Regions from separate parts of the Paenibacillus sp. FSL F4-0087 genome, predicted to be linked through region 4. Evidence: riboswitches for the same ligand, from Rfam matches in the RefSeq annotation. Region 4 holds a riboswitch; each other region holds the start of a gene.
The links. A riboswitch is a leader RNA that binds a small molecule or an ion and turns the genes downstream of it on or off. The one in region 4 is predicted to bind cyclic di-AMP.
Positions count from the first base shown of each region.

Region 1: another riboswitch for cyclic di-AMP. It lies ahead of MHB84_RS12905 (3D domain-containing protein); the one in region 4 lies ahead of MHB84_RS06040 (hypothetical protein).
Region 2: another riboswitch for cyclic di-AMP. It lies ahead of MHB84_RS12530 (C40 family peptidase); the one in region 4 lies ahead of MHB84_RS06040 (hypothetical protein).
Region 3: another riboswitch for cyclic di-AMP. It lies ahead of MHB84_RS02360 (C40 family peptidase); the one in region 4 lies ahead of MHB84_RS06040 (hypothetical protein).

Region 1 is NZ_JBBODJ010000001.1:2,749,008-2,752,092, reverse strand. Features, by position in the region: gene MHB84_RS12910 (TatD family hydrolase) at 1-453, shown strand, start outside; cyclic di-AMP (ydaO/yuaA leader) riboswitch at 695-948, shown strand; gene MHB84_RS12905 (3D domain-containing protein) at 1,222-2,406, shown strand; gene rnmV (ribonuclease M5) at 2,562-3,085, shown strand, end outside.
Region 2 is NZ_JBBODJ010000001.1:2,671,946-2,675,030, forward strand. Features, by position in the region: gene MHB84_RS12520 (M1 family metallopeptidase) at 1-90, shown strand, start outside; gene MHB84_RS12525 (hypothetical protein) at 101-943, shown strand; cyclic di-AMP (ydaO/yuaA leader) riboswitch at 1,196-1,333, shown strand; gene MHB84_RS12530 (C40 family peptidase) at 1,337-1,807, shown strand; gene MHB84_RS12535 (GNAT family N-acetyltransferase) at 2,205-2,699, shown strand; gene MHB84_RS12540 (c-type cytochrome) at 2,850-3,085, shown strand, end outside.
Region 3 is NZ_JBBODJ010000001.1:517,846-520,930, reverse strand. Features, by position in the region: gene MHB84_RS02370 (hypothetical protein) at 5-223, shown strand; gene MHB84_RS02365 (carboxymuconolactone decarboxylase family protein) at 341-670, shown strand; gene MHB84_RS02360 (C40 family peptidase) at 786-1,250, opposite strand; cyclic di-AMP (ydaO/yuaA leader) riboswitch at 1,256-1,387, opposite strand; tRNA gene MHB84_RS02355 (tRNA-Leu) at 1,811-1,894, shown strand; gene MHB84_RS02350 (X2-like carbohydrate binding domain-containing protein) at 2,225-3,085, shown strand, end outside.
Region 4 is NZ_JBBODJ010000001.1:1,238,186-1,241,270, forward strand. Features, by position in the region: gene MHB84_RS06035 (HAD-IA family hydrolase) at 72-764, opposite strand; gene MHB84_RS06040 (hypothetical protein) at 927-1,322, opposite strand; cyclic di-AMP (ydaO/yuaA leader) riboswitch at 1,443-1,618, opposite strand; gene MHB84_RS06045 (glutathione peroxidase) at 1,986-2,462, shown strand; partial or broken gene MHB84_RS31345 (hypothetical protein) at 2,438-2,506, opposite strand; tRNA gene MHB84_RS06050 (tRNA-Leu) at 2,612-2,694, opposite strand.

The sequences.
Region 1 (3,085 bases), 1.5 Mb from region 4:
GTTCAACATCGCGTATTACGACAACAGATTGGTCTTGCCCGTGAGTTAAATATGCCAATTGTCATTCACAACCGGGATGCGCATGAGGATATTGTAAAGATTCTGCGTGAAGAGAAGGCCGGGGAAGTAGGCGGTGTTATGCATTCCTTCTCTGGCAGCTGGGAAACAGCGAAGATGTGCCTGGATTTGGGCTTTCATCTTTCCTTCGGAGGGCCAATCACGTTCAAAAATGCGAAGCAGCCCAAAGAGGTTCTTGAGAAGGTTCCTATGGACCGATTTTTCATCGAAACGGACGCCCCTTATTTGACACCGCACCCTTATCGTGGAAAACGAAATGAGACAGCGCATGTACGTCTGGTTGCAGAAGCAGCTGCGGAAATTAAAGGCATTTCGGTAGAGGAAATTGCAGCAATAACGACCAAAAATGCCATGGAACGATTTGGGATTCGTTAAAATATCGAGCAAAACAGGTGAAAAAGTGAGTTAGGCGGAGTTAATTTGCTTTTTGATCCAAATAAATCAAGAATATTACAATATTTTAACCAAATATTTAGAAAAACGTACTTGAACAACGCTTTACAACATGCATAGAAACAGGATATCATCTTTTCAGTGAATTGTTGTGCGGAAAATTGGACAGATGTTCGGGGGATGAACAAAGGGACACTTTCCGATGAAACAACATTACTTTCATGAATCAGTCTCGCTGAGTCTCCGTTAACGGAGAGCGGGGGAACCAATAGGGCTTAAACATCGGTGTTTGCAGCCGATGCGCAACATGCGCTGACCCAAAAGCAGCGTATGAATCTGCGAAGCCGTATTTGATTTCTTCTTTGGGTCTCGGGGTGAATTCAAGGGCGTCCGCCATGAGCGGATGACCGGAGATAGGGCGGCTCTCTTTCGCCCGAACCCGACAGCTAACCTCGCAAGCGGAAAAAGAGAGGCAACCTCGTGCATGAATTTCCGATATTCAGAATCATTCGGAAGCCACGAAAGAGTTCCTCTTAAACTCTTTCTTTGGCTTTTTTGTTTTTGAATAAAAGAAATACTGTCATCATACGGTAAGTATTCAGGAGGATGACATCATGTTGCGAAGATTGATTCATGGTGCAGAACCGGATTATGTTGGTCCGATCTGTGTTCTGTAGAAAATTTGGTATAGTCGCGTCAAAGACATCATGCATTACTTTAGACGGCGAGGCTATGAAGGAGGACGGAGAAGTGGGCACATTCCAACCAGAAGAGACCCATGAGTCACGATCATCCAGTAAGTCTTTCGCGTTGCGGTGGAAGCATGAGAACATGCGTCAAATGGCATTGATCGCGATTTTCTCAATTGCGCTTACAATCATGATCTTGTTAGTCGTTTACGGTCAGGCCGGGAAACAAATTTCACTGGTTATTGATGGCAAGGCTCAAGCGGTAGAGACTCGTACAGGAATGCTTCAGGAAATGCTGGAGGAGCAGTCAATCACAGTCAGCCCTCACGATCAGGTATCCATGCCCTTGAATGGGGCGATTACAGATGGAGACCGCATCGTTATTGAGCGGGCCGTTCCAGTTAAGATTACGGCAGACGGAGACACCAAGACTCTGTATACAACCGATTCATCGGTAAAAGATGCGATTAAAAAATCAGGTATTCAGATTGCAAGTGAAGACAAAGTGTATCCGGCGCTTGGAACCACTATCGAAGCGGATATGAAAATTCGTGTAGTGCGGGTAACAAAGCGTACGGTGGAAGTGGAACAGCCGATTGCTTATAAAGTGATCAAAACGGCTGACCCTAGCTTGTACAAAGGCGACAATCGTGTCATTGTGAGCGGTAAAGAAGGCACGCTTGTACAGCATATTGAAAAGGTGTTCCAGGATGGAGAATTGGTCTCCAAAAAAATGGTGGGTAAATCGGTCGCAACGAATCGCGTTGATAAAGTGATCGCCGTTGGTACCAAAGCCAAACCTGTTGTGAAAGAGCCAGTGATTCAGACGGTATCAGCGCAGACTTCCACGACAAAAACAGCAACAACCACGAACTCGAAGAAAACCGCTGCCTCGGGCAGCAAAGTAATTACCGTCTCAGGAAGTTCTTTTAAATATTCTAAAGTGTTAAAAAATGTATCCATGACGGCTTACTCTTCTGAAGAGCCCGGTATCGGCACAAAAACAGCATCAGGTACTCGGGTAACCGAGGGACGTACCATTGCAGTTGATCCCAAAGTCATTCCAATTGGCTGGTGGGTTTATATCGAGGGCCTTGGCTTCCGTCGTGCGGAAGACACAGGTGGTGCCATTAAAGGCAACAAAATTGATGTGTATTATGATAGTGTGAAGCATGCCCTGAACTTCGGACGGAAGAAAGGCAAGACGGTATATGTGATTGGTCCGGTGAAGCCGGAAGCGAACTAAAATCGTTTTACTTTGAAATGGGAATGCTATAAAATATAAGCATGAATGATTCATGCGGAATATGCGGCGGAGGGGTCTGAATTCAGTCTCCCCCGCCGTTTGGCAGAGAAGAGGATATTCCTCTTCTTTTTGCGTTAGAAAGGAAGAAATGGAACATGATAAAAGAAGTGATCGTGGTAGAAGGTCGTGATGACACCGTAGCCATTCGACGTGCGGTTCAGGCAGATACGATCGAGACTGGTGGATCTGCCATCAACCAGCGCATTCTAAAGCGTATTGCACTTGCTCAAGAGAGACGTGGTGTCATTGTACTGACAGATCCGGATCATGCTGGTGAACGTATTCGTAAAATCATCGCCAATAAGGTACCTGGTTGCAAGCATGCTTTCATTCCGGAGGCAGATGCTACGCGCAAGGGCGATATCGGAGTGGAGAACGCCTCACCGGAGGCGATTCGTCATGCACTGGCTCGTGTACACACGTCATATGAAGGCGCCCCAAGTCTGATCGATTGGGAGGATCTGATTGCGGCGGGACTGATTGTGCACCCACAGGCTGCTGCACGTCGTATGGAGATGGGCAATCTTCTGGGTATAGGTTATTGCAACGGCAAGCAGTTCCACAAGCGGTTGAGTGTATTCCAGATTACCCGGGAAGAATTCTCCGAAGCATTATCGCA
Region 2 (3,085 bases), 1.4 Mb from region 4:
AAAGCCGGACTGGATGAGCCAACCAAATCCCGCTGGAGCATGAGTGCAACCAAACTTATAGAAGCCATATTCGGAAGTCTGTCATGGTGAGGTGGATACAGTGAAAGCGAAAATACGTGAAGGCTGGTTTCTCGTCCGTCAGCATATGTTCATTGCAGCACTCTTATTTCTCTATCAATTAGTATGGGGATACTTTCTTTATCGAATGGTTCAATCAGCTGTGGTTCCGCTACTCCTGCGTTATCCCGACCCTGATGCAGGGGAACTCAGTACAATTTTATTCAAAATGGAGAGCCAACTCGGCCTGACAATGAATCCAGAGGTCCATCGCTATTTATGGATTTTAGGGGCTATGCTGCTGCTACGGATGCTAATTAGCCCTCTCATTCAGGCAGGGCTGCTCTACTCGCTCCAGCATTATAATCATTCGGAAGAGCGCATTCCATTCATTCGCGGCATCAAAAATTTGTGGAAACCAATGCTTCTGCTCCACACTATTCGCACCCTATTGCTGCTGCTACCGGCTTATTGGATCGCACCAAAACTTTATTCCATCCTTATGGAAGGTTTTCATTCCCTCCATCTGCTCCTGCCTGGTATTCCCTATGTTGCTGGTTGGATTGTATACGGGTGGGTTATCCATCATGTCCTGCTGTACATGCAGTTTGGTATCTCGGCTCCTGATGGGGAAGGCGGAGCACGTGGTACGTTTCAAGCTCTATGGATTGCACTACGCCAGGTCATCACTCTAATTGGCATTGCCGTACTGCTGGGTGGCCTTCATCTCCTGGTCTTTGGCGCCTTCACTTCAGCTTCATGGTTACTAACGGGCTTAACTGGTCTTATACTACAACAGACGTATCCACTTGCCCGGTGCTTGCTGAGCTTATGGAAGATATGCGCCCATTTCCGGTTATGGCAGTCCAACTCGGTCAAGGATTAACGTGCACAGTTAAAAATGGTTACCATCTATATGTAAAGTTGTTTTCATCAAACACCTTTAAACAAGCAAACCTCGACCTTTCCCCGTCAAAGGTCGAGGTTTTTTTTGCTAATTTTGCTGTTAAACGTTGCCAAAGTGATATACCTCTGTTACAATAATCGCAGTGAGTTTTTAGTAACAACTTTGTAATCTTTACCTTCATATTTGTAACTACTTAAAATTTAATCGTCATTTCTTGATTTCGCAGGTGCATAACTAGCATAGCCAAATTCCTAGCACCTGGGAAGCGGGGGAACCAGTTATGGGTGAATTGATCTTGCAACAGAGGGATCATAGGGGACCTTCAACCGAATCCTTAAGCTAACCTCGCAGGCATTGGAAGGGGTATATCTCTTGTTTAAGAAGAAATTAACCGCAGCTGTACTCAGCATCACATTCGCATTATCGCTTGGAGCAGGCAGCGCATTCGCAGATTCAAAAATGGACCAAGTCATTGATTCAGCAATGGGAACTACATACAAAAGCGGAGGAACAACGCTTAACGGCTTTGACTGCTCTGGGTTCACAAGTTATGTATTCGACAAGCTGGGTATTGATCTGGCTCGCCAATCGAGCTCGCAATTCGACATGGGTGATTCAGTATCCCGTATGGAAATGAGACCAGGTGATCTGGTATTCTTCAATACAACGGGCAAAGGGGTCTCACACGTAGGGATCTTTGTAGGGGATGGAAAGTTTGCACACTCCTCTTCTTCCAAAGGAGTTACAATCAGTGCATTAAGCGAAAGCTACTGGGCTAACCGCTATGTTGGCGCTAAACGCATTATGAGCACGGACGCATATGAGACATTGGCCATCGACTAGGGACAAGCTGAGCAACGTCATGCTGTAACAATAAAACTACTGTAACGAAGCATAATAGAACCGTCTGGTACATTCTCCGCAGGAATGTATCCGGCGGTTTTTTTGTGCTTCGTTTCCTTTAACGTATTCGGGACAGCTATCAAACCTAACTTTAACTTTTTTTTAAAAAGCTAATTTTCGTTGCTTTGTCCGTGCTCTTATAATGTTTTTACCCATCCCACTATAATATAAACGAAATTACCGGAACTTTTGTTTCACTTTTTTTTCAAAAACGAGGACTTGCCAAATGAACGCCTCTTTTGTAGAGTGGAAACAAGCTTAGATATGGAATGACATATGTATATGGACAAATCAGAATCATTATAGCTTGTTCACAATGAGAGGAGCGTGCAGTTGTATGGATGAAGCCCCTGTGACGTTTCACGTTGTGCCCATGCAAGAAGAACATGCGGAGCTCATCTGCAATTGGCAGTATGACCCGCCTTATAATATTTATAGCTGGCTACCCTGGGAGCAGATGAAAGCACTCGAAGTAGAATTCGGCGATCCCCAGCTGCGGAAGGAACAATATGTGGTGGTGCTGGGAGAGAATCAACAAATTTGCGGCTTCGCTCAATACTTCCCACTTGAAGGTGTCACCCGCATTGGGCTTGGCATGCACCCGGAACGATGTGGTCATGGTCAAGGAACGGCTTTTGTCTCCGCCATTGTGCAGGAAGCCATTCGCCGGAACCCTGCAAACGAAATCGATCTGGAAGTTCTGACCTGGAATGACCGGGCCATTCGCGTCTATCTCAAAGCCGGATTTGTTACGCAGGATACATACGAACGACAGACACCAAGCGGTTTGAAGCCCTTCTACTGTATGGTCTATGAAGGTCCACGCGGATAAAAAGAGCTTAAAATCACCCTAGAAAGTCCCCGGTTATGTGATTAGTTCAAAAAATTACCACAAAATGCTATGATGTCACTACAGGTTCCGTTATAATGATATGGATAGTTTCAAGTTAGATGATCTTTCATTCTGGAGGGGACATAAGGGATGCACAAATGGATCATGAGCGGGGTATTTTTTGCAGCGTGCGCTTTAGCTATTGTACTAATGTTTACGCTTCCAGGGAAAGAGGAAGTTGCAGAAGAAGCGAAACCGACGATGCCGCAAGTTACAATGGATGCAGGACAGGCTGAGGCACTGGTCAAAGCCAACTGTATTACCTGCCACGGTGATCAGCTTCAAGGGGGTATGGGCCCTAGTCTGCAGAAGATTGGTAGCCAGGA
Region 3 (3,085 bases), 720 kb from region 4:
AAATATGATCAGTGATGCAGAATTGGATGCACTGCGTTTATCGGGTGAAAAAGTAAGGGTAGTACGGGACGAGATTCAGTCCAATGATGTGACAGGCATTGTAGTGGCCTGGGACGGGGAGCAGGTGCTCATTCGCCGTCAGAATCGTCGTGTGGTTAAGCTTGATCGGAATTATCAGTATCAGTTGTTCAGCGAACCACGTAAGAGCCCGCTCGAAGAATAGGACATGCGTTTTTAGGTTCATTTACCATGGATGTTTTGGCATAATTGCACCTCTCGGGAGAGAAGATAGGTACAGTGAGAGCTTGTAACATATCAGCCGAGAGGATGTGCGGTAACCATGACACTGATGAATGATAAGGTTCATGCCTATAAAGATCAGATTGGTGAATTAAGCGACGTGCTGCCAGCTGTGGTGAAGTCTTATCATGAGTTCACTGGAGAGTGCTTTCAGGCAGGGGCGATTGATGCCAAGACCAAACAGCTGATTGCGCTGGGCATTGGACTGTTTGCAAACAATGAGGTATGTACGTTTTACCATGTGGAAGAAGCGCGTGCCAAAGGAGCGACCGATCAAGAGATTATGGAGACGGTTGCTGTGGCTGGAGCAGTTGGCGGAGGCCATGCGTTGTCTCAGGGTGCAATGAGAGTACAGAAGGCTTTACATTAAAAGCTTTGGTTAAGACGGATGATGACCTTGTGTACCTCTAGAAAATCAATATTAATGTAGACAAAGATAGACAAAGAAAAGGCTCCGGTTATAACCGAAGCCTTTTCGTGTTAACTTATATTTTGCCCAGCATTTTGTTATACATAAACTGTCCTGTTACCCGGCGTGCTGTTACGTAACGATCGTTGAAGTAAGGATTAGATAATTGAGTGATGCTGACACCCTTGCTGCTTGAAGCATGAGCGAACTGTCCGCCCCCGATATATACACCTGTATGTGAAATGCCACTGCCCATCGTATTAAAGAATACCAGGTCACCCGTACGCAGATTAGCTTTGGATACCGGCGTTCCGGCCTTAGCTTGTTGCTGGGAAGTGCGTGGTAATTCAATGCTATATTTGTTGAAAATATATCTCATAAATCCAGAGCAATCAAACCCGGCGAGTGTAGTACCACCCCATTTGTAAGGTATGCCTGTCATGTTGTTAACGACGGTGTTAATACTGCTTGCCTCTGTGCTTGCTGCACCAGATGTAAATAATACTGCTGCTCCAAAAATGGAGATGATAAGCTTTTTCAAAATTTTTGTTCTCCCTTCGATGCCTACGGAGTTAGCTAAGGGTTCGGTAGAAGGTTCCCTATATTTCCTATGTATAAGAATAATTCACCCAAAATGGTTCCCCCGTTTTCAAACATGAAACTCGGCAAATGAATAATTAAGTTTTTGTAACCTTTTGAAACTATATTGCATAAATGCGAAAATGTCAAACCGTTCTTGAACACTTCTTATCATCTCAATGTTAACGGAATTATCGCTATTTATGTAGAAATAACTCGAATGTTGAGTTTTGATAGATGACAAAAAAGTAACTACTGTTTCAAATGCAGGATTCCAGCTTCCTAAAACCTTAAAGAGGAGGTGGGTAGGCCTGGTACGGAACTGGCCTTCCAACATATAATTCATTCAGACAGTTTTTTATCATCAATTGTATTGGCCTTAGTTTTTTGTTTTGCATGAAATGATGGATGAGTACAGCTTTACATATTAAATAAGGAATATTTTTTTGTTGACACTAATTACCTGCACATGATATATTATTTCTTGTCGCCGCGATGTAATTTCTCGGAGATACAACATACGCGGTCGTGGCGGAATTGGCAGACGCGCACGGTTCAGGTCCGTGTGGGCTAACCCCCGTGGAGGTTCGAGTCCTCTCGACCGCATCATATGTAATACGAAAAAGGTTCCTAGAATGGCATTACTGCCACTCTAGGAACCTTTTTTCTTTGTTTACGGATTAGAGTGATTGCTCATCCTGGTTGTCTTCAACCCATTCCCTTAATTTGAGCAAAGATGAAGTTTTTATTTGTTTATTTATCCATTAATGGAAATATGTTTGTTCTGCGACGGTTTGCCCCTATATTTCAGGTGAATTGTACGTAAAATACCGAATTGTACCTATCCTGGAAATCCACTATACACTATTCTCTTCTCGTATGGAAGCGCTATCAACAGGAATTTGATTGACCAAATTCAGAGGGGGTAGGGATAATTTGAAACGAATCGGAAAAAGGATGGCAATGTGTTTCATGGTGTTCATGATTGCGGCAGTTCAGTTCGGAATTATGGGAACGACAGGTAATGTGGCACAAGCAGCAGATAAGAGTCTGGCCCAAAAGCCGTATATGGGTTGGAGTAGTTACAGCATGCAAGTATATGACGGGGCGGGTAACTGGACATCTGCCGAGAGTATTAAGAAGCAATCGGATGCCATGCGCGAGAAGCTGCAAGCCCATGGATATGAATACATTAATATTGATGCTGGCTGGAACGGTGACGAAGATGAATACGGCCGTCCTATTCCGAGTACTGTTCTTTATCCAAATGGATTTCAGGAGGTCATCGATTATGTCCATAATAATGGACAGAAGATCGGAATCTATCTGATTCCGGGATTATCCATCACAGCCTATGATAAAAATCTTGAGGTGTATGGAACGGGCGGGGCATGTCGTATGCAAGATATTGCAGTAAAACCGCTCGTTGTTATGGATGCTTGGGATTCGTACACGTACAAAATTGATTTTTCGAACCCTTGCTCACAGAAGTACATTGACTCCATCGCGGATCTTCTTGGAGAGTGGGGTATCAATTTTGTCAAATTCGATAGTGTGACGCCAGGATCGGGAATTAATAACCTGAGCCGCGATGCACGCGGTGATGTGGAGGCTTGGTCCAAAGCCCTGGACAGAAATAACATCTGGTTTGAGCTTTCCTGGGCGCTTGACCACAATTACGTGGACTTCTGGAAAAAGTATGCGAACGGCTGGAGGATCGACTGGGATGTTGAAGCCTATGACAGCAGTAAGGGATTGACCGAATGGTCGAGTATTTCCCGCTTGTTCCCCATCGCT
Region 4 (3,085 bases):
ATCAGCCTTTTATATGTTTGAGCAGCCATCTAATTCATACCGATTAGATCTTAAATACGGCTTGCTCTTATTTAGTTGTCTGAACTTTGAGTTACCATTAACAATGGAAGAAGTTCCTCCAGTGATTCAACAGTCCAGTCTGGAGGCTCTGCATCCGCAAGCTCCGGCTGGAACCTGCCATAACCCTGCAAAATCCGGATCGTATGCATACCCAGCTTCTTAGCTGGAATAATATCATTATCAATCCTGTCGCCGATCATGACCGCTTCCTCGGGTTTACATCCCGCCTGTTTCAACGCTACAGCATACAATTCAGGATCAGGCTTGGACACTCCTTCTTCAGCCGAACAGGCCAGCACATCCACATACTTGCGCAAGCCGTAGCTATCCAGCCGATTTTCCGTCCCCGGGCTCTGATTGGCAATGATACCAATCTTATAGTGTTGCGATAACGTCTGGAGAACAGCGTCGGCTGACGCGAAGGGCCGCTCAAGCTCTTTGCGGAACTTTAGCTTCTCCTGTATCTGTTCCCGGTGCCCCTTGTCGCTGATAAGGGTACGAATAGCCAATTTCATCGGCCATTGCTCGTAATTTCGGTAGGAGGCGGCAAATAGTTCTCGCACCGTCTGCATCTCCACCTGATAACCAAGCGCACAAGCTTCACGAACGAACTGACCGATAATATCATCTACCGGCTCCCATTCGTCCACGAGCGTATCCCCCACATCAAAGAACAACCATTGTATTCCACGTACATCCGGCACGCCTATTCCTCCTCGTTAGCCACAGGAAATTATCCCTATTTCCCAAACCATAAAAAAGAAGACCCACCAACATGCATGAGTCTCCTCAAGTTTCCGTTTATTTATGATTTCAATTATAACAGGCAGCTGACACTGGATCAATCACAGGAATAGTACTAGCCACTAGCCATTCAGCAGAAACCCAACTTCCCCATTCAAGGAATATACAATACGGTCTGCTCCCATTCCCCGATAGATCCCTTTGGGGTGGCTTTGTTCCGTAATGACACACAAGGACTTGGATGTCCAGGAGCGGCAGATCTGCAAATATCGACAGGTCAGGTTTAGGCTATTTTCAAAAATAAAAACATTGCCGACACTACCTTGCGGCAAAAACCATTTCTGAGCTGCAGCCGTGTTCATGCGAATGACATGCTCCACACCGATTCTCCGGAGCCTGCGCTCTTCCCCTGCACTGTTGGTCAGAACGGCAAACGGCATTTTTTTGTACATCAGCAATTTGATAAATTTACGTCCTGCTTCATTTGGAGCAGTCACTAAGATCATCTCTTTATCCATCATTCGTTCCTCCCTTGGCGTGAAAAGACAACAAAAAAGAAGCGTGGGGGACCAAGGCCTCCCGGACGCTTCTTCAATAATCCATAGCAAAAAGACACTATGAACCAGCGTACGGCTTGTTGCCTCTCCCTTTAACGCTTACGAGGTTAGCTGACGGATTCGGGCGCGAGAGTCGCCCTATTTCCGGCTGTCACCGGAAAATTCACCCCATGGATGCCCACTGTCCTGGACAGTTCATCCTGTTGGTTCCCCCGTTTCCCACCCATGAATGAATGGAAACTCAGCGATTAAAACATCGTTCTTTTATAATCAATAATCAGAGCGATATTATCGTTTGTTTCGTTTTTCATGTAAAATTTAATTTAAATTGGAATTACGATATGAATCATACACCCGTGCCATATTGGTGTAAAGTCTGCGCAGATCACCGAATCGACGGATTTTTGCCATTTCCCATCAATAATAGCGCTTACAACGCATCCATTCTCTACCCATCTCATCAAAGCTCTCTAATTCTCTCTTTAGCGATAATTAGGTATTAAATCAGTCACAGATCATACACGACAGCCTCAAATTGAGTTAAAAAAGCAATATTAATTTTGCAATATTTAATTGCAATCAATATAATAGAAGGAAGAAGAATATGAAATGGAGGCGATTTTCATGTCAGTCTACGACTACAAAGTAAACACCCTTCGCGGTCAGGAAGTTGAAATGTCCAACTATCGTGACAAAGTACTGCTTATCGTGAATACAGCAAGCCAATGCGGACTCACACCTCAATTCAGAGGTCTGCAAGAACTTCAGGATAAGTTTAAAGACTCCCCGTTTGAAGTTCTTGGTTTTCCAAGCAACCAGTTTGCACAGGAAAAAGGCTCTTCTGATGATATTGCCGAGTTCTGTCAGATGAACTATGGTGTCAGCTTCCCGATGTTCGAGAAAATCGATGTGAATGGTTCAAGCGCTCACCCTCTATTCCAGCATCTTACCAAAGAAGCACCGGGTGTACTCGGCTCCAAAGCCATCAAATGGAACTTCACCAAATTCCTTGTGGATCAGAACGGACGTGTTCTGAAACGGTATGCTCCCAAAACAACACCCGATAAAATTGAAGCAGACATCAAAGAATTGCTTAAATAACAACTGAAGGCCATCCGACCCCTGAAGACAGAATGAACATGCATTCAGGGAAACGGGTGACCTTTTTTTGTCTGGACTCATCTTTACTGTAAAAAAACATAAAAAAGAAGCTCCCCATATGGGAAGCTTCTTCCTAATCGTTCTTATGATGCGGTCGAGAGGACTCGAACCTCCACGGGTATACACCCACTACCCCCTCAAGATAGCGTGTCTGCCATTCCACCACGACCGCATGTCGTAAATAATCGGCAACAGAATTGATTATACCCGGTTCATGTTTAAAAGTAAAGCATTTTTATAAATATCATTTTAACTGCGTTTTCCCTTCCATAAATCGTATAATCTCGTCATTTTCTCCTACGAAGTGCATATGATTAAATTTGATCTCGTTTGTATATCCGATTAGGTCGATCACTCTACTTTATTTGTAGTGCCATCCTTTATCCCCCCTCAGTTTAACATAACTCATAAAGTTATATAAAATAACATTAAACAGATTAAATATTTAAAAACCAAGAAACTATTGACAAAAAGCGGATATTTATGTGAATATATATATCATATAATTCGGATTTACGAACATAAAACGAACTAAAAAGGAGTATAAATGTTATTTAATATAA